Regions from separate parts of the Priestia sp. JNUCC 25 genome, predicted to be linked through region 2. Evidence: a T-box and tRNA genes for the amino acid it is inferred to sense, from the RefSeq annotation. Region 2 holds a T-box; the other regions hold tRNA genes.
The links. A T-box is a leader RNA that pairs with one kind of tRNA and senses whether it is charged. The one in region 2 lies ahead of thrS (threonine--tRNA ligase), so its partner is inferred to be a tRNA-Thr.

Region 1: it has a tRNA-Thr gene. The T-box ahead of thrS (threonine--tRNA ligase) is inferred to sense a tRNA for this amino acid. The anticodon was not compared.
Region 3: it has a tRNA-Thr gene. The T-box ahead of thrS (threonine--tRNA ligase) is inferred to sense a tRNA for this amino acid. The anticodon was not compared.
Region 4: it has a tRNA-Thr gene. The T-box ahead of thrS (threonine--tRNA ligase) is inferred to sense a tRNA for this amino acid. The anticodon was not compared.

Annotation. Positions count from the first base shown of each region.
Region 1 is NZ_CM132211.1:158,017-162,700, reverse strand. It holds gene sigW (RNA polymerase sigma factor SigW) at 1-86, opposite strand, end outside; gene JNUCC25_RS00965 (aspartyl-phosphate phosphatase Spo0E family protein) at 251-412, shown strand; gene rocF (arginase) at 495-1,394, opposite strand; tRNA gene JNUCC25_RS00955 (tRNA-Ala) at 1,558-1,633, opposite strand; tRNA gene JNUCC25_RS00950 (tRNA-Gly) at 1,655-1,729, opposite strand; tRNA gene JNUCC25_RS00945 (tRNA-Lys) at 1,739-1,811, opposite strand; tRNA gene JNUCC25_RS00940 (tRNA-Gln) at 1,816-1,890, opposite strand; tRNA gene JNUCC25_RS00935 (tRNA-Tyr) at 1,898-1,981, opposite strand; tRNA gene JNUCC25_RS00930 (tRNA-Thr) at 1,990-2,065, opposite strand; tRNA gene JNUCC25_RS00925 (tRNA-Val) at 2,070-2,145, opposite strand; tRNA gene JNUCC25_RS00920 (tRNA-Glu) at 2,169-2,243, opposite strand; tRNA gene JNUCC25_RS00915 (tRNA-Asn) at 2,247-2,321, opposite strand; rRNA gene rrf (5S ribosomal RNA) at 2,331-2,446, opposite strand; rRNA gene JNUCC25_RS00905 (23S ribosomal RNA) at 2,557-4,684, opposite strand, start outside.
Region 2 is NZ_CM132211.1:2,398,660-2,403,343, reverse strand. It holds gene JNUCC25_RS12190 (amino acid permease) at 1-779, opposite strand, end outside; gene JNUCC25_RS12185 (hypothetical protein) at 1,165-1,377, shown strand; gene thrS (threonine--tRNA ligase) at 1,551-2,768, opposite strand; T-box leader at 2,822-3,050, opposite strand; T-box leader at 3,090-3,315, opposite strand; gene JNUCC25_RS12175 (sulfatase-like hydrolase/transferase) at 3,719-4,684, opposite strand, start outside.
Region 3 is NZ_CM132211.1:4,697,060-4,701,743, reverse strand. It holds rRNA gene JNUCC25_RS24695 (23S ribosomal RNA) at 1-1,769, shown strand, start outside; rRNA gene rrf (5S ribosomal RNA) at 1,879-1,994, shown strand; tRNA gene JNUCC25_RS24685 (tRNA-Val) at 2,004-2,079, shown strand; tRNA gene JNUCC25_RS24680 (tRNA-Thr) at 2,106-2,181, shown strand; tRNA gene JNUCC25_RS24675 (tRNA-Lys) at 2,190-2,265, shown strand; tRNA gene JNUCC25_RS24670 (tRNA-Leu) at 2,279-2,360, shown strand; tRNA gene JNUCC25_RS24665 (tRNA-Gly) at 2,384-2,458, shown strand; tRNA gene JNUCC25_RS24660 (tRNA-Leu) at 2,473-2,561, shown strand; tRNA gene JNUCC25_RS24655 (tRNA-Arg) at 2,571-2,647, shown strand; tRNA gene JNUCC25_RS24650 (tRNA-Pro) at 2,652-2,728, shown strand; tRNA gene JNUCC25_RS24645 (tRNA-Ala) at 2,734-2,809, shown strand; tRNA gene JNUCC25_RS24640 (tRNA-Met) at 2,840-2,916, shown strand; tRNA gene JNUCC25_RS24635 (tRNA-Ser) at 2,944-3,036, shown strand; tRNA gene JNUCC25_RS24630 (tRNA-Met) at 3,062-3,138, shown strand; tRNA gene JNUCC25_RS24625 (tRNA-Asp) at 3,143-3,218, shown strand; tRNA gene JNUCC25_RS24620 (tRNA-Phe) at 3,227-3,302, shown strand; tRNA gene JNUCC25_RS24615 (tRNA-His) at 3,313-3,388, shown strand; tRNA gene JNUCC25_RS24610 (tRNA-Gly) at 3,400-3,473, shown strand; tRNA gene JNUCC25_RS24605 (tRNA-Ile) at 3,480-3,556, shown strand; tRNA gene JNUCC25_RS24600 (tRNA-Asn) at 3,560-3,634, shown strand; tRNA gene JNUCC25_RS24595 (tRNA-Ser) at 3,638-3,728, shown strand; tRNA gene JNUCC25_RS24590 (tRNA-Glu) at 3,749-3,820, shown strand; gene glgB (1,4-alpha-glucan branching protein GlgB) at 4,114-4,684, shown strand, end outside.
Region 4 is NZ_CM132211.1:590,394-595,077, forward strand. It holds rRNA gene JNUCC25_RS03125 (23S ribosomal RNA) at 1-1,175, shown strand, start outside; rRNA gene rrf (5S ribosomal RNA) at 1,239-1,354, shown strand; tRNA gene JNUCC25_RS03135 (tRNA-Val) at 1,459-1,534, shown strand; tRNA gene JNUCC25_RS03140 (tRNA-Thr) at 1,539-1,614, shown strand; tRNA gene JNUCC25_RS03145 (tRNA-Tyr) at 1,623-1,706, shown strand; tRNA gene JNUCC25_RS03150 (tRNA-Gln) at 1,714-1,788, shown strand; tRNA gene JNUCC25_RS03155 (tRNA-Lys) at 1,793-1,865, shown strand; tRNA gene JNUCC25_RS03160 (tRNA-Gly) at 1,875-1,949, shown strand; tRNA gene JNUCC25_RS03165 (tRNA-Arg) at 1,956-2,032, shown strand; tRNA gene JNUCC25_RS03170 (tRNA-Pro) at 2,037-2,113, shown strand; tRNA gene JNUCC25_RS03175 (tRNA-Ala) at 2,119-2,194, shown strand; tRNA gene JNUCC25_RS03180 (tRNA-Met) at 2,225-2,298, shown strand; tRNA gene JNUCC25_RS03185 (tRNA-Ser) at 2,329-2,421, shown strand; tRNA gene JNUCC25_RS03190 (tRNA-Met) at 2,447-2,523, shown strand; tRNA gene JNUCC25_RS03195 (tRNA-Asp) at 2,528-2,603, shown strand; tRNA gene JNUCC25_RS03200 (tRNA-Phe) at 2,614-2,689, shown strand; tRNA gene JNUCC25_RS03205 (tRNA-His) at 2,700-2,775, shown strand; tRNA gene JNUCC25_RS03210 (tRNA-Gly) at 2,787-2,860, shown strand; tRNA gene JNUCC25_RS03215 (tRNA-Ile) at 2,867-2,943, shown strand; tRNA gene JNUCC25_RS03220 (tRNA-Asn) at 2,947-3,021, shown strand; tRNA gene JNUCC25_RS03225 (tRNA-Glu) at 3,026-3,097, shown strand; gene JNUCC25_RS03230 (M48 family metallopeptidase) at 3,307-4,566, shown strand.

The sequences.
Region 1 (4,684 bases), 2.2 Mb from region 2:
TCCTTGTGATATTCTACTATGTCAGCAAACGCATCCTGGTCACCTTTTTTTACTTTTTTTATTTTTCTTTTTAATAATAAATCCATGTAACGGTTACCTCCGCCCATTGCGGGATAGTATATATACGTGTACTTTATCATAAAGTTTCACTTATGCTTAATTATTTTAACAAAAATTTGTCAAATACGTTTAAAAAGATCGTACGTAGGTTATGTAATTAGTATAGATGAAAAGAAGAGGAGTGGAAAGCTTGACTCATACAAAAGAGAACCTTTTGAATCAAATTGAAGAATGTAGAAATAACATGGTCACTCTTGCAGCAGAAAACCCTTTATCATCACTAACAGTAGTGAGAGTAAGTTCAGAGCTAGATGGTTTATTAAATGAATATGAAAAGTTTTTCTCTATATAAAGAAGCTCTCGAATCCGAACTAAGAGCTTCTTTTTTTTATCTTCATATATATTTCATGTACCTTTTGGTAGGTACTAATGTTTTATACTAATTTCTCTCCTAAAAGTGAGCCCATTAATGCAACAGCTACGGTAGCTGTTTTATTCCGTTCATCTAAAATAGGATTTACTTCCACAAACTCAGCAGAAGTGATTAGCTGAGATTCTGCTAACATCTCCATAGCTAAATGACTTTCTCTGTAGCTTATTCCACCGATAACTGGCGTTCCTACTCCAGGTGCATCATGTGGATCCAATCCATCTAAATCGAGTGATAGATGAACGCCATCTGTTTTATCACGCAAATATAAAATTGTTTCTTCCATTACTTTTGTCATACCCATTCGATCTATCTCATGCATCGTATACACTTTAATCCCTTTTTCCTTTATTAACTCTTTTTCTCCTTCATCTAAAGAACGTGCTCCGATAATCACAATATTTTCCGGCTTGACTTTAGGTGTATAACCACCAATTCGAGTCAATGCGTCGTCTCCTATACCTATACTTGCCGCCAATGGCATACCGTGAATATTTCCTGAAGGAGACGTATCTGCTGTATTCAAATCTCCGTGTGCATCATACCAAATCACGCCCAAGTTTTTATAATGACGACTTACTCCTGCTAGTGTTCCGATAGCGATGCTGTGATCTCCCCCCAGTACTAAAGGAAACCTTTTATTTGTAATAACATCACTTACGGTCTGAGCAAGCCTCTCGCTAGCATCTGCTACAGCTTTTAAATTCTTTAAGTTTGTATTTTCATCACTATGTACTCGTTCAGCTAAGGCAATTTCAATATTCCCTTTATCTTCTACACTATATCCAATATTCTCGATGCGTTCAATAACACCTGCATATCGTATCGCACTTGGCCCCATATCGACCCCTCGGCGAGTTTGACCTAAATCCATTGGTACTCCAATAATTGAAAGCTTATTCATAATATGTCCCCCCATCACAAATGTTGCTACTCTCCTATTGTAACGGCTAAATGAGCGATGGCTCAACTCGACACTTTTTTGAATATATATACAATTCTAATTTGTAGAAACTACATAAAAAAACCTTTAAGCAATTTGCTTAAAGGTTGTATGTTTATATGTATGGTGGAGCCTAGCGGGATCGAACCGCTGACCTCCTGCGTGCAAGGCAGGCGCTCTCCCAGCTGAGCTAAGGCCCCAATATCTTTTTTATATAGAAATGGAGCGGAAGACGAGGTTCGAACTCGCGACCCCCACCTTGGCAAGGTGGTGTTCTACCACTGAACTACTTCCGCTTATTAAAATGAGCCATGAAGGACTCGAACCTTCGACCCTCTGATTAAAAGTCAGATGCTCTACCAACTGAGCTAATGGCTCTCTATGGCTGGGCTAGCTGGATTCGAACCAACGCATGACGGAATCAAAATCCGTTGCCTTACCGCTTGGCGATAGCCCAATAAAAATGGTGGAGGGGGGCAGATTCGAACTGCCGAACCCGAAGGAGCGGATTTACAGTCCGCCGCGTTTAGCCACTTCGCTACCCCTCCAATATAAATGGTGCCGGCAAGAGGACTTGAACCCCCAACCTACTGATTACAAGTCAGTTGCTCTACCAGTTGAGCTACACCGGCACGGTGGTGGAGGATGACGGGATCGAACCGCCGACCCCCTGCTTGTAAGGCAGGTGCTCTCCCAGCTGAGCTAATCCTCCACTATTATGTAGATAAAAATAAATGGTGACCCGTACGGGATTCGAACCCGTGTTACCGCCGTGAAAGGGCGGTGTCTTAACCGCTTGACCAACGGGCCAGTTGGCTCCACAGGTAGGACTCGAACCTACGACCGATCGGTTAACAGCCGATAGCTCTACCACTGAGCTACTGTGGAATAATAATAGCCTGGCAACGTCCTACTCTCACAGGGACAAAGTCCCAACTACCATTGGCGCTAAAGAGCTTAACTTCCGTGTTCGGTATGGGAACGGGTGTGACCTCTTCGCTATCGCCACCAGACATATTATATTATACATGATTTGATAAAGAAAGCAAGACTTTTTTGGAAAAGTTTTGTTCTCTCAAAACTAGGTAACAGTTTGCTGAGTAAAGCTTACGCTTTTAAAAGTTTGGTTAAGTCCTCGATCGATTAGTATCAGTCAGCTACACATGTCGCCACGCTTCCACCTCTGACCTATCAACCTGATCATCTTTCAGGGATCTTACTAGCTTGCGCTATGGGAAATCTCATCTTGAGGGGGGCTTCATGCTTAGATGCTTTCAGCACTTATCCCGTCCACACATAGCTACCCAGCGATGCCTTTGGCAAGACAACTGGTACACCAGCGGTGTGTCCATCCCGGTCCTCTCGTACTAAGGACAGCTCCTCTCAAATTTCCTACGCCCACGACGGATAGGGACCGAACTGTCTCACGACGTTCTGAACCCAGCTCGCGTACCGCTTTAATGGGCGAACAGCCCAACCCTTGGGACCGACTACAGCCCCAGGATGCGATGAGCCGACATCGAGGTGCCAAACCTCCCCGTCGATGTGGACTCTTGGGGGAGATAAGCCTGTTATCCCCGGGGTAGCTTTTATCCGTTGAGCGATGGCCCTTCCATGCGGAACCACCGGATCACTAAGCCCGACTTTCGTCCCTGCTCGACTTGTAGGTCTCGCAGTCAAGCTCCCTTGTGCCTTTACACTCTACGAATGATTTCCAACCATTCTGAGGGAACCTTTGGGCGCCTCCGTTACATTTTAGGAGGCGACCGCCCCAGTCAAACTGCCCACCTGACACTGTCTCCCGGCCCGATCAGGGCCGCGGGTTAGAATTTCAATACAGCCAGGGTAGTATCCCACCGACGCCTCCACCGAAGCTAGCGCTCCGGCTTCTCAGGCTCCTACCTATCCTGTACAAGCTGTACCAAAATTCAATATCAGGCTACAGTAAAGCTCCACGGGGTCTTTCCGTCCTGTCGCGGGTAACCTGCATCTTCACAGGTACTATAATTTCACCGAGTCTCTCGTTGAGACAGTGCCCAGATCGTTACGCCTTTCGTGCGGGTCGGAACTTACCCGACAAGGAATTTCGCTACCTTAGGACCGTTATAGTTACGGCCGCCGTTTACTGGGGCTTCGATTCAGAGCTTCTCCCAAAGGATAACCCCTCCTCTTAACCTTCCAGCACCGGGCAGGCGTCAGCCCCTATACTTCGCCTTGCGGCTTCGCAGAGACCTGTGTTTTTGCTAAACAGTCGCCTGGGCCTATTCACTGCGGCTCTCTCGGGCTATACACCCTACCAGAGCACCCCTTCTCCCGAAGTTACGGGGTCATTTTGCCGAGTTCCTTAACGAGAGTTCTCTCGATCACCTTAGGATTCTCTCCTCGCCTACCTGTGTCGGTTTGCGGTACGGGCACCTCCCGCCTCGCTAGAGGCTTTTCTTGGCAGTGTGGAATCAGGAACTTCGGTACTATAATTCCCTCGTCATCACAGCTCAGCCTTTATGATGAGCGGATTTGCCTACTCATCAGCCTAACTGCTTGAACGCGCATATCCAGCAGCGCGCTTACCCTATCCTACTGCGTCCCCCCATTACTCAAACGGCGGGGAGGTGGTACAGGAATATCAACCTGTTGGCCATCGCCTACGCTTTTCAGCCTCGGCTTAGGTCCCGACTAACCCTGAGCGGACGAGCCTTCCTCAGGAAACCTTAGGCATTCGGTGGACAAGATTCTCACTTGTCTTTCGCTACTCATACCGGCATTCTCACTTCTAAGCGCTCCACCAGTCCTTACGGTCTGACTTCACAGCACTTAGAACGCTCTCCTACCACTGACATCTAAGATGTCAATCCACAGCTTCGGTGATACGTTTAGCCCCGGTACATTTTCGGCGCAGAGTCACTCGACCAGTGAGCTATTACGCACTCTTTAAATGGTGGCTGCTTCTAAGCCAACATCCTGGTTGTCTAAGCAACTCCACATCCTTTTCCACTTAACGTATACTTGGGGACCTTAGCTGGTGGTCTGGGCTGTTTCCCTTTTGACTACGGATCTTATCACTCGCAGTCTGACTCCCATGGATAAGTCTTTGGCATTCGGAGTTTGACTGAATTCGGTAACCCGTTGGGGGCCCCTAGTCCAATCAGTGCTCTACCTCCAAGACTCTCACAACATGAGGCTAGCCCTAAAGCTATTTCGGAGAGAACCAGCTATCTCCAGGTTCGATTGGAATTTCTCCGCTACCCACACCT
Region 2 (4,684 bases):
ATCACAAGTGAACTAATAATTCCAATGGGCAAATTGCGCTGCGGATTCTTTACTTCTTCTGCTGATGTAGATAAGGCATCAAAACCTAAGAAAGCAAAAAATACGGCCGCGCCCCCTGTCACAACACCTTCAACTCCATAAGGCATAAAAGGAGTCCAATTAGACGGTTTTACATAAAAAGCTCCTACAATAATAAAGAGAAGGATAATAAATAATTTAACCAGCACCATAAAGTTATTCACTTTTTTACTTTCTTTTGTTCCTCTTGAAAGCAGCCATGTAATAAGAAGTGTAATACAAATAGCAGGAAGGTTCACTAGACCTCCATTTGCAGGTATCGTAATCAATTCTTTTGGCAGTGAAAAACCGAAGCCTTCTAAAAAGTTGTTAAAATAAGAAGACCATCCATTTGCTACTGCTGACATTGTTAACAAATAGACAGAAAGCAACGTCCAGCCCATTAAGTGTGCTACCACTTCGCCGATGGTTGCATATGTATAGGTGTAAACACTCCCAGATACAGGTATAGTTGAAGCAAATTCCGCATAGCACAGCGCTGCAAAACCGCATACAATAGAAGCCAATATAAAAGAAAAAATAACGGCTGGTCCAGCATCGTTAGCAGCTACTAAGCCTGTTAATACTAAAACCCCTGTTCCTATTACGGCTCCAATACCAAGAAGAGTCAAATCGAATGCTCCTAATGTTTTGACTAGAGATTTGTTTTGGCTTTGTTCTAATAATTGCTCGATTGACTTCTTTTTAAATAGTTTTCCCATTGCACTCTCTCCTCTCTGTTGCCACTCATCACTTAAAAAAACTTGAAAATGACGTTTTCCCTATTTGGCTGCGCGTTTTTACTTCAGATACAGAAGTAATTATATAGAAATAATTACTAACTTGTCTATTAGTATACTAATATCATTATATATATTTCAAGAGTTTTTGTAAGCGATTTCTTAATATTGCTCTATTTTGGATTTATAAACTAAATAAAGAGATTATCATTGTGCTTATGTATAATAAGTTTGAATAAAAATAATATTCTAAAAAATTATTTTATATGTTTTTAGATAACTTTTTTACTAACTATCTTCAGATGTAAATTCCTGACCTAGAGATTATTTACAGAACAATGAATGTTTTATCTTACCGGGTGTTATAATGATGAAAACTGAAGTGTATGAAGGGCGGAGAGAGATGCTTAACTTACTTATTGGCTGTATTTTACTAGCATTAGGAGTGTACTTTATGTTTAAATTTCTTTTTTACTCTCCTTCTAAAAAAAAGCGAGATCAGCAGAACATGAACGAACCATCAGATGAGGCTTCGGCTTCAGCTTCATCCCGTACAAACGATTCGAATGGAATAAGATAAATTTTTTTTATAAAATACCGGCGTTTGTCTAAGGCAAAAGTTATACTGCTGATATATATTATCTTATACCCTTCTAGTTCAATATTCCCTTCATTTTGGTGTAAGACAAGATGAAGGGAATCACTATCCGACTTAAAAAAATCGGATTTTTCTATTTAGTAAGGTAAATAGCTTCAATAAACTCTGTTTGAATTCTTTTCTTTATTCAAGTGTACAGCTGCCTCTTCCACACTTACTGTTCCTATATTTTTCTTCCCGTGCTTTCGCATAGCAAGCGATTCATTTTCCACTTCTTTATCTCCTATCACGGCCATATAAGGAACTTTCTGCATTTCTGCTTCTCGAATTTTCAGCCCTATTTTTTCAATGCGATCGTCTACTTCAACACGATACCCTTTTAACTCCAGCTCGTGTTTCACTTTATATGCATATTCCACATGCGGCGGTGCAATAGGCAATAGTTTGAGTTGAACAGGAGCTAACCAAAGAGGAAATTGACCTTCGTAATGTTCAATCAAGATGGCCATAAATCGTTCAACGGAACCGTATATAGCGCGGTGAATCATTACGGGACGATGAGGTTTATTGTCTTCTCCAATATACATACAGTCAAACTTCTCTGGCATTAAGAAATCAAGCTGAACTGTTCCGCACTGCCAGCTGCGACCTAAGGAATCTAAAATATGAAAATCGATTTTCGGCCCATAAAAAGCTCCGTCTCCTTCATTCACCTGATAGTCTAAGCCTTTTTCACTTAACACAGATTGAAGCGACTTTTCTGCTTGGTTCCATGTTTCAATATTTCCCATGAATTTTTCAGGTCGTGTGGATAGCTCCACTTTGTAATCGAAGCCAAAATGTGAGTAAAAGTCATGGATAAACGCTAGAATGCGGCTAATCTCAGCTTCGATCTGACTGAGTTCTACGAATAAATGAGCGTCGTCCTGTGTGAATGAACGGACTCTTAGCAATCCGTTTAAAGATCCAGAAAGCTCGTGACGGTGAACTAATCCAAGCTCTGCGTATCGAATCGGAAGTTCTCGGTAGCTTCTTCGCTTGCTGCTAAACAATAAAATGGCTCCCGGACAATTCATCGGTTTAATCGCATAGTTTTGTTCGTCAACATTTGAAAAATATATATTCTCATGATAGTGCTCCCAGTGCCCTGATTGTTCCCACAGCTCCTGTTTCATCATGATGGGTGTTTTTATCTCTTGATAGCCTGCTTTATAATGCTTTTGTTTCCAGTAGTTCTCTAACTCGTTTCGAATAATCATTCCGTTAGGTAAGAAAAATGGCATACCAGGAGCTTCTTCTATTGACATAAACAGCTCCAGTTCTTGACCTAATTTTTGATGATTTCGCTTTTCTGCTTCCATTTGTTTTGACATGTTCATTCCTCCAATATGTTTTTATTTAACAAAAAAACCGCACTCATCCCTAGTAAAGGGACGAATGCGGCCGTGGTACCACCCTAATTCCGTAAAATACCCATACGTATTTTACGCTTAAAAAGATAACGGTTCTACCGGTTGCGGTTTCAGTGTATACACATTCCCCGCCGCAGCTCCAAGGTGGTAAATTCATTTCGTTTTCTAAGGGTTCTCAGCCAGTGACCCTACTCTCTGTAAAGAAAATTCAAAAATGATTCATGTCCTTTTCATTGCTTGTATATTCTTTTTTTCTACATAAAAAACCGCACTCATCCCTAGTGAAGGGACGAATGCGGCCGTGGTACCACCCTAATTCCGTAAAATACCCATACGTATTTTACGCTTAAAAAGATAACGGTTTTACCGATTGCAGTTTCAGTTATGCACGTTCCCTGCAATAGCTCTAAGGTGGTAAATTAGATGATTTCTTAAGGGCTCTCAGCCAGTGGCCCTATTCTCTGCGAAGAAAACAGCATCTAATTCGTGTCCTTTTCATTGCCAAATACTGTTTATTAGTTGTTAAAAGCGATTATAGTGTATAAATTTAACAGAAGTCAAGAAGTAATTTTTTATTTTTTAATGGTATAGAATTACTTTATGCTTAAATTTTTGAAAAGTTACTTAAGAATACACGGACTGAAAAAGTTTTTTATTATACTATTAACGACTACTTTTCATTCTTATTTTCACCTTTATTTTCATAACAATAAAGGCGAAAAAGAAAGATACTATAAGTCCTTATTTGTTTTATCTAAGCGGTAGTAACGAAGTGAAACCCAATACTATCCCAAATCAGAACAAATAACATAGCACAAGCATTATCAGGTTTTTTATTTATATATTAAAATATTAAATACACCTTTTTCTGCTCACCCAAATAGTTGACTTCAATCCGTAGAAACTATTTTTTATCTATCTTTAGAGGGAAGCTCATCATTCATGCTTCTACTTTGCGGAAAAATCCGTTTTTTCCTGATTTGTTCTTTAAGAATAACATCAAGTTGCCGCTGAACTTTCCTTGTTTCATTTGTCGAAAAATACAGGTGAGCCAGATTTACTGTTTCTAACGGATCCTTGGTCAAATTGTACATTTCAATTTGATCGGGAACACGTGTTGTTTTAAGGGTAGTAAAACTTACAGGGTAACCTTCATATTGCTCCCGGTGATTGACTTTATCTTTTTCTTCAGCTGCTGACCAAAATTGCGGATTATCATGATAACGAGCGTATTTCCAAATTTCCTTTCCTGCCGCTGACGAAAACTCGACAATGACCGCTTGAATGTGATTAGGCTGAACAACTGACGGGTAGCTTTCTCCTAAAAAATTTGTTTGGTGAAGTCCTTTTGTCGGGTCATCATCCGTCATGAAGAAAATCGGTGTTTGCACTTGCTCAAGAGACGATTCTCCTCGAAGTATACCTGACAGGTCTCGCCCAACAAATGGATGTACTTCCGTATGACTTTTTTGTAATTGCTTTTGAACAGCGGAAGCATCGATATTAGCTAAACTAAGCATTGTCGGAATCAAGTCAACGTGACTAGTCATCAGGTCTGTACGTTGATAATTGGGAAATAAACATTTGTTGTGAATGAGAAGCGGAACGTGAATAGATTCTTCATACATGTTGTACCATTTTTGATGTAGTCCACCGTGAGCTCCAAGCAAATCACCATGATCAGAGGTAAAAATAATAATTGTATTTTCATAGAACGAAGATTGTTCGATGGTCCGAAGAACTTTTAAAATTTGTTTATCAACATTTTTTTGCAGCTGATAATACAAGCGCCGGTAGAAGCTAGAATTTGGCGTCGGCTGCAGCGCTTTTGGATAGATGTATTTATAGCTGCTTTGAGCGCTAGGCTTTGTTTGCAA
Region 3 (4,684 bases), 2.3 Mb from region 2:
GCCGAAAATGTACCGGGGCTAAACGTATCACCGAAGCTGTGGATTGACATCTTTGATGTCAGTGGTAGGAGAGCGTTCTAAGTGCAGCGAAGTCAGACCGTAAGGACTGGTGGAGCGCTTAGAAGTGAGAATGCCGGTATGAGTAGCGAAAGACAAGTGAGAATCTTGTCCACCGAATGCCTAAGGTTTCCTGAGGAAGGCTCGTCCGCTCAGGGTTAGTCGGGACCTAAGCCGAGGCTGAAAAGCGTAGGCGATGGCCAACAGGTTGATATTCCTGTACCACCTCCCCGCCGTTTGAGTAATGGGGGGACGCAGTAGGATAGGGTAAGCGCGCTGCTGGATATGCGCGTTCAAGCAGTTAGGCTGATGAGTAGGCAAATCCGCTCATCATGAAGGCTGAGCTGTGATGACGAGGGAATTACAGTACCGAAGTTCCTGATTCCACACTGCCAAGAAAAGCCTCTAGCGAGGCGGGAGGTGCCCGTACCGCAAACCGACACAGGTAGGCGAGGAGAGAATCCTAAGGTGATCGAGAGAACTCTCGTTAAGGAACTCGGCAAAATGACCCCGTAACTTCGGGAGAAGGGGTGCTCTGGTAGGGTGTATAGCCCGAGAGAGCCGCAGTGAATAGGCCCAGGCGACTGTTTAGCAAAAACACAGGTCTCTGCGAAGCCGCAAGGCGAAGTATAGGGGCTGACGCCTGCCCGGTGCTGGAAGGTTAAGAGGAGGGGTTATCCTTTGGGAGAAGCTCTGAATCGAAGCCCCAGTAAACGGCGGCCGTAACTATAACGGTCCTAAGGTAGCGAAATTCCTTGTCGGGTAAGTTCCGACCCGCACGAAAGGCGTAACGATCTGGGCACTGTCTCAACGAGAGACTCGGTGAAATTATAGTACCTGTGAAGATGCAGGTTACCCGCGACAGGACGGAAAGACCCCGTGGAGCTTTACTGTAGCCTGATATTGAATTTTGGTACAGCTTGTACAGGATAGGTAGGAGCCTGAGAAGCCGGAGCGCTAGCTTCGGTGGAGGCGTCGGTGGGATACTACCCTGGCTGTATTGAAATTCTAACCCGCGGCCCTGATCGGGCCGGGAGACAGTGTCAGGTGGGCAGTTTGACTGGGGCGGTCGCCTCCTAAAATGTAACGGAGGCGCCCAAAGGTTCCCTCAGAATGGTTGGAAATCATTCGTAGAGTGTAAAGGCACAAGGGAGCTTGACTGCGAGACCTACAAGTCGAGCAGGGACGAAAGTCGGGCTTAGTGATCCGGTGGTTCCGCATGGAAGGGCCATCGCTCAACGGATAAAAGCTACCCCGGGGATAACAGGCTTATCTCCCCCAAGAGTCCACATCGACGGGGAGGTTTGGCACCTCGATGTCGGCTCATCGCATCCTGGGGCTGTAGTCGGTCCCAAGGGTTGGGCTGTTCGCCCATTAAAGCGGTACGCGAGCTGGGTTCAGAACGTCGTGAGACAGTTCGGTCCCTATCCGTCGTGGGCGTAGGAAATTTGAGAGGAGCTGTCCTTAGTACGAGAGGACCGGGATGGACACACCGCTGGTGTACCAGTTGTCTTGCCAAAGGCATCGCTGGGTAGCTATGTGTGGACGGGATAAGTGCTGAAAGCATCTAAGCATGAAGCCCCCCTCAAGATGAGATTTCCCATAGCGCAAGCTAGTAAGATCCCTGAAAGATGATCAGGTTGATAGGTCAGAGGTGGAAGCGTGGCGACATGTGTAGCTGACTGATACTAATCGATCGAGGACTTAACCAAACTTTAAAAGCGTAAGCTTTACTCAGCAAGCTGTTATCTAGTTTTGAAAGAATAAATCTTTCGAAAAAAAGTATTGCTTTCTTTATAAAATAGTGTATAATATAATATGTCTGGTGGCGATAGCGAAGAGGTCACACCCGTTCCCATACCGAACACGGAAGTTAAGCTCTTTAGCGCCAATGGTAGTTGGGACTTTGTCCCTGTGAGAGTAGGACGTTGCCAGGCTTATATATCGGAGGATTAGCTCAGCTGGGAGAGCACCTGCCTTACAAGCAGGGGGTCGGCGGTTCGATCCCGTCATCCTCCACCATCGACTATTTAAGTCAGAGATTGCACGCCGGTGTAGCTCAATTGGTAGAGCAACTGACTTGTAATCAGTAGGTTGGGGGTTCAAGTCCTCTTGCCGGCACCATTTTTTTCGAGCCATTAGCTCAGTTGGTAGAGCATCTGACTTTTAATCAGAGGGTCGAAGGTTCGAGTCCTTCATGGCTCACCATTTATATTCACACGCGGGTGTGGCGGAATTGGCAGACGCGCTAGACTTAGGATCTAGTGTCTTACGACGTGGGGGTTCAAGTCCCTTCACCCGCATCTTTCATTAATTTCATATATGCGCGGAAGTAGTTCAGTGGTAGAACACCACCTTGCCAAGGTGGGGGTCGCGAGTTCGAACCTCGTCTTCCGCTCCACATATATAAGTCCTGCCGGGGTGGTGGAATTGGCAGACACACAGGACTTAAAATCCTGCGGTAGGTGACTACCGTGCCGGTTCAAGTCCGGCCCTCGGCACCATTTTAATAAGCGCCCGTAGCTCAATTGGATAGAGCGTTTGACTACGGATCAAAAGGTTAGGGGTTCGACTCCTCTCGGGCGCGCCATAAACGGGAAGTAGCTCAGCTTGGTAGAGCACTTGGTTTGGGACCAAGGGGTCGCAGGTTCGAATCCTGTCTTCCCGACCATTTAAGGGGCCTTAGCTCAGCTGGGAGAGCGCCTGCCTTGCACGCAGGAGGTCAGCGGTTCGATCCCGCTAGGCTCCACCAATTAAACTGAATAATTGTAACGAATAATATGGCGGTGTAGCTCAGCTGGCTAGAGCGTACGGTTCATACCCGTGAGGTCGTGGGTTCGACTCCCTCCGCCGCTACCATATAAGTTACATTTGTTATAAATATACGGAGGAATACCCAAGTCCGGCTGAAGGGATCGGTCTTGAAAACCGACAGGGGTGTTAAAGCCCGCGGGGGTTCGAATCCCTCTTCCTCCGCCATTTATTTATATCATATTCATATCATCGCGGGGTGGAGCAGTTCGGTAGCTCGTCGGGCTCATAACCCGAAGGTCGCAGGTTCAAATCCTGTCCCCGCAACCAAAGTGGTCCCGTGGTGTAGCGGTTAACATGCCTGCCTGTCACGCAGGAGATCGCGGGTTCGATTCCCGTCGGGACCGCCATTTTGTTTGGCTCGGTAGCTCAGTTGGTAGAGCAAAGGACTGAAAATCCTTGTGTCGGCGGTTCGATTCCGTCCCGAGCCACCATTTTAAGACGGCGATTGTGGCGAAGTGGTTAACGCACCGGATTGTGGTTCCGGCATTCGTGGGTTCGATTCCCATCAGTCGCCCCATCTTAAGTAACGCGGGTGTAGTTTAGTGGTAAAACCTCAGCCTTCCAAGCTGATGTCGTGAGTTCGATTCTCATCACCCGCTCCAAATGAAGGGCCTATAGCTCAGCTGGTTAGAGCGCACGCCTGATAAGCGTGAGGTCGGTGGTTCGAGTCCACTTAGGCCCACCATATTCCACAGTAGCTCAGTGGTAGAGCTATCGGCTGTTAACCGATCGGTCGTAGGTTCGAGTCCTACCTGTGGAGCCATATGGAGAAGTACTCAAGTGGCTGAAGAGGCGCCCCTGCTAAGGGTGTAGGTCGTGTAAGCGGCGCGAGGGTTCAAATCCCTCCTTCTCCGCCAGTCGTTTTAAATTTAAATATGGCCCGTTGGTCAAGCGGTTAAGACACCGCCCTTTCACGGCGGTAACACGGGTTCGAATCCCGTACGGGTCATCTCAAAAAGGTTTGCATACATGCAAACCTTTTTTATTTGCGCTTTTTTAAAGATTAAGTAAACAGAAATAATAGTTAGGAATAATTACCATGAATTTTCAGAATAAAAAGTAAGTTTTAAGCAGGATTTTCCCTATATCATATGGAATTATTCATAAAGTAATAAAGTATGAAGAGTATGGGATAAAGAGTAATTTAAAAGAACATTTATTCTATTATATTTGTAGAAAAGGTTTATGTTTTTACTGTAAAAGGGAATGAGTGGTAAGAAGCGTATATTATGTGCGTATATTATGTTTGAAGTTAAAGGGGTGGCAAAAGTGAATCTAGCGGTTCAGCCTACTGAATTTGATGTTCATTTGTATCACGAAGGAAACTTATTTCGCAGTTACTCTATTTTCGGTGCGCATCAGGTAACGGTAGAAGGAATTGAAGGCGTACGATTTTGCGTGTGGGCACCTCATGCAAAGGGTGTAAGCGTTGTAGGTGATTTTAATAAATGGAACGGTTTTCAACATTCAATGGTTAAAGTTAATGAAGAAGGTATTTGGATGACATTTATCCCTGAATTAGAACAAGGGACTATTTATAAATATGAAATCATCACACAAAGCAATCAAAAAAAATTAAAAGCAGATCCATACGCTTTCTTCAGTGAAGTGCGTCCAAACACTGCGTCTATTGTTTACTCATTGGATGGCTACAAATGGAACGACCAATATTGGCGTAGAAAGAAAAAACAGCAAAATATATATGAAAGACCACTGTGTATTTACGAGCTGCATGCAGGGTCTTGGAGGACTCATGAAGATGGCAGCCTTTATACATACAGTGAATTAGCACAGGAGCTTATTCCTTATATTG
Region 4 (4,684 bases), 1.8 Mb from region 2:
GGTAGGGTGTATAGCCCGAGAGAGCCGCAGTGAATAGGCCCAGGCGACTGTTTAGCAAAAACACAGGTCTCTGCGAAGCCGCAAGGCGAAGTATAGGGGCTGACGCCTGCCCGGTGCTGGAAGGTTAAGAGGAGGGGTTATCCTTTGGGAGAAGCTCTGAATCGAAGCCCCAGTAAACGGCGGCCGTAACTATAACGGTCCTAAGGTAGCGAAATTCCTTGTCGGGTAAGTTCCGACCCGCACGAAAGGCGTAACGATCTGGGCACTGTCTCAACGAGAGACTCGGTGAAATTATAGTACCTGTGAAGATGCAGGTTACCCGCGACAGGACGGAAAGACCCCGTGGAGCTTTACTGTAGCCTGATATTGAATTTTGGTACAGCTTGTACAGGATAGGTAGGAGCCTGAGAAGCCGGAGCGCTAGCTTCGGTGGAGGCGTCGGTGGGATACTACCCTGGCTGTATTGAAATTCTAACCCGCGGCCCTTATCGGGCCGGGAGACAGTGTCAGGTGGGCAGTTTGACTGGGGCGGTCGCCTCCTAAAATGTAACGGAGGCGCCCAAAGGTTCCCTCAGAATGGTTGGAAATCATTCGTAGAGTGTAAAGGCACAAGGGAGCTTGACTGCGAGACCTACAAGTCGAGCAGGGACGAAAGTCGGGCTTAGTGATCCGGTGGTTCCGCATGGAAGGGCCATCGCTCAACGGATAAAAGCTACCCCGGGGATAACAGGCTTATCTCCCCCAAGAGTCCACATCGACGGGGAGGTTTGGCACCTCGATGTCGGCTCATCGCATCCTGGGGCTGTAGTCGGTCCCAAGGGTTGGGCTGTTCGCCCATTAAAGCGGTACGCGAGCTGGGTTCAGAACGTCGTGAGACAGTTCGGTCCCTATCCGTCGTGGGCGTAGGAAATTTGAGAGGAGCTGTCCTTAGTACGAGAGGACCGGGATGGACACACCGCTGGTGTACCAGTTGTCTTGCCAAAGGCATCGCTGGGTAGCTATGTGTGGACGGGATAAGTGCTGAAAGCATCTAAGCATGAAGCCCCCCTCAAGATGAGATTTCCCATAGCGCAAGCTAGTAAGATCCCTGAAAGATGATCAGGTTGATAGGTCAGAGGTGGAAGCGTGGCGACATGTGTAGCTGACTGATACTAATCGATCGAGGACTTAACCAAAACTTTAAAAGCGTAAGCTTTACTCAGCAAACTGTTATCTAGTTTTGAGAGAGCAATCTCTTGTCTGGTGGCGATAGCGAAGAGGTCACACCCGTTCCCATACCGAACACGGAAGTTAAGCTCTTTAGCGCCAATGGTAGTTGGGACTTTGTCCCTGTGAGAGTAGGACGTTGCCAGGCAATGAATAAGACCCCTTTTTATGCTCTTATAAAAGAGTCTAGGGGTTTTTTATTTGGCTCATTTATAAAAATCTTCTATACAATGAATATTGTGTATGATACGTGGAGGATTAGCTCAGCTGGGAGAGCACCTGCCTTACAAGCAGGGGGTCGGCGGTTCGATCCCGTCATCCTCCACCACCGTGCCGGTGTAGCTCAACTGGTAGAGCAACTGACTTGTAATCAGTAGGTTGGGGGTTCAAGTCCTCTTGCCGGCACCATTTATATCGGAGGGGTAGCGAAGTGGCTAAACGCGGCGGACTGTAAATCCGCTCCTTCGGGTTCGGCAGTTCGAATCTGCCCCCCTCCACCATTTTTATTGGGCTATCGCCAAGCGGTAAGGCAACGGATTTTGATTCCGTCATGCGTTGGTTCGAATCCAGCTAGCCCAGCCATAGAGAGCCATTAGCTCAGTTGGTAGAGCATCTGACTTTTAATCAGAGGGTCGAAGGTTCGAGTCCTTCATGGCTCATTTTAATAAGCGGAAGTAGTTCAGTGGTAGAACACCACCTTGCCAAGGTGGGGGTCGCGAGTTCGAACCTCGTCTTCCGCTCCATATAAAGCGCCCGTAGCTCAATTGGATAGAGCGTTTGACTACGGATCAAAAGGTTAGGGGTTCGACTCCTCTCGGGCGCGCCATAAACGGGAAGTAGCTCAGCTTGGTAGAGCACTTGGTTTGGGACCAAGGGGTCGCAGGTTCGAATCCTGTCTTCCCGACCATTTATGGGGCCTTAGCTCAGCTGGGAGAGCGCCTGCCTTGCACGCAGGAGGTCAGCGGTTCGATCCCGCTAGGCTCCACCAATTAAACTGAATAATTGTAACGAATAATATGGCGGTGTAGCTCAGCTGGCTAGAGCGTACGGTTCATACCCGTGAGGTCGTGGGTTCGACTCCCTCCGCCGCTATCATATAAGTTACATTTGTTATAAATATACGGAGGAATACCCAAGTCCGGCTGAAGGGATCGGTCTTGAAAACCGACAGGGGTGTTAAAGCCCGCGGGGGTTCGAATCCCTCTTCCTCCGCCATTTATTTATATCATATTCATATCATCGCGGGGTGGAGCAGTTCGGTAGCTCGTCGGGCTCATAACCCGAAGGTCGCAGGTTCAAATCCTGTCCCCGCAACCAAAGTGGTCCCGTGGTGTAGCGGTTAACATGCCTGCCTGTCACGCAGGAGATCGCGGGTTCGATTCCCGTCGGGACCGCCATTTACATAAAGGCTCGGTAGCTCAGTTGGTAGAGCAAAGGACTGAAAATCCTTGTGTCGGCGGTTCGATTCCGTCCCGAGCCACCATTTTAAGACGGCGATTGTGGCGAAGTGGTTAACGCACCGGATTGTGGTTCCGGCATTCGTGGGTTCGATTCCCATCAGTCGCCCCATCTTAAGTAACGCGGGTGTAGTTTAGTGGTAAAACCTCAGCCTTCCAAGCTGATGTCGTGAGTTCGATTCTCATCACCCGCTCCAAATGAAGGGCCTATAGCTCAGCTGGTTAGAGCGCACGCCTGATAAGCGTGAGGTCGGTGGTTCGAGTCCACTTAGGCCCACCATATTCCACAGTAGCTCAGTGGTAGAGCTATCGGCTGTTAACCGATCGGTCGTAGGTTCGAGTCCTACCTGTGGAGCCATACTGGCCCGTTGGTCAAGCGGTTAAGACACCGCCCTTTCACGGCGGTAACACGGGTTCGAATCCCGTACGGGTCATCTTAAAAGCAGTTTGCATATGCAAACTGCTTTTTTTGTTTGGAAACAGAGTTTATTCTTTTGTCTAAACTCTATTTTTCGTTTTTCTATGATTTCCTCGCCCTAAATTGCATTTCTTATAGCACATCTATAAACGCTTGTTCTAAATTTCGAAAAAAAACCTACAATAGTAATAACGGCATACTGTTTGTACAAAAGGAGGGGAATGCGTGAAAAAAATTGTTTGGTGGTCCATCGGAGTTTTTCTTGTGTATGGAGCGTGTATTTGGGTGTATTTATTCTATATAAGCGATACCTCTATTCCACAATCATTAAAAGGCACCAGCGTAGACCCGGCTACGTTTATGAATGCACGAGAACTTATGTTAACCGAAAAATATTCAAAAATTAGAGATGCGCTCTTTTTTATCCGAATTCCATATGAGTGGCTAGGGTTTATTTTAATTTTAGTGTTAGGTGTGTCTAAGAAAGTTAATAAGTGGTCTAAAGACGTCAGCCGTTTCAGTCTTCTCCAAACTGCTATTTATGTATTTTGGTTATCCGTTCTGCTGCTGATCTATTCTTTTCCTATGGACTGGATTAGCTATAAGCTTTCAAAGGCTTACCATATTACGACGCAACCTTTCCAAGGATGGATGAAAGATCTTTTTACAGATTTTTGGGTGAACTATGCCACCATGTTTTTAGTGATTGCTGTGTTATATGCATTCATTCGTAAGTTTTCAAAAAGATGGTGGCTGTATGCGTGGATAGTATCTATTCCATTTACGCTATTTTTGACGTTTATTCAACCAGTGGTTATCGATCCGTTATATAACGATTTTTATCCATTAAAGAATAAAGAGCTGGAGACGAAAATTTTACATTTAGCAGATGAAGCTCACATACCTGCTAAGCATGTATATGAAGTAAACATGTCTGAAAAAACGAACTCTCTTAATGCATATGTGACGGGAATAGGTTCTAATTCAAGAATTGTGTTATGGGATACTACTCTTAATAAATTAACGGAACGTGAAATTTTGTTTATCATGGCGCATGAAATGGGTCATTATGTAAAGAAACATATTTATGTGGGGATTGCTTCAGCATTAGTTTTATCGATCGTAGGCTTATGGCTAACGAAGCACTTAGCTCGCTTTGTGATTAAGAGATGGGGGAAAGCATTAAAAATTACTTCTCTTAGTGATTTAAATTCTTTACCGCTTATTCTACTTATTTTTTCTATTCTTACATTTGCTGTGAGTCCGTTAACAAATATGCAGTCGCGTCATCATGAACTTCAATCTGACACGTACGCCATGGACCTAACAGGAGATAAGCAAGCTGCTATTAAAACGTTTCAGGACTTAACGAAATCAGGACTGTCTCAGGTAAATCCGCCGTATTTAGTGAAGATTTTTCGATATGGTCACCCAACAATACTGGAAAGAATTTCATTTGTTGAGAAGTATGAAAGAAATGAATAAGTGATATAAGAAAAAGTAAAGGATATATGAAGCCTTTTATACGTAGGTATTAATAGAAAAGCCTCCTTGCGAGTAGGGAAAAAATTCTAAAAGGAGGTTTCATTTTCGAAAGTACTGT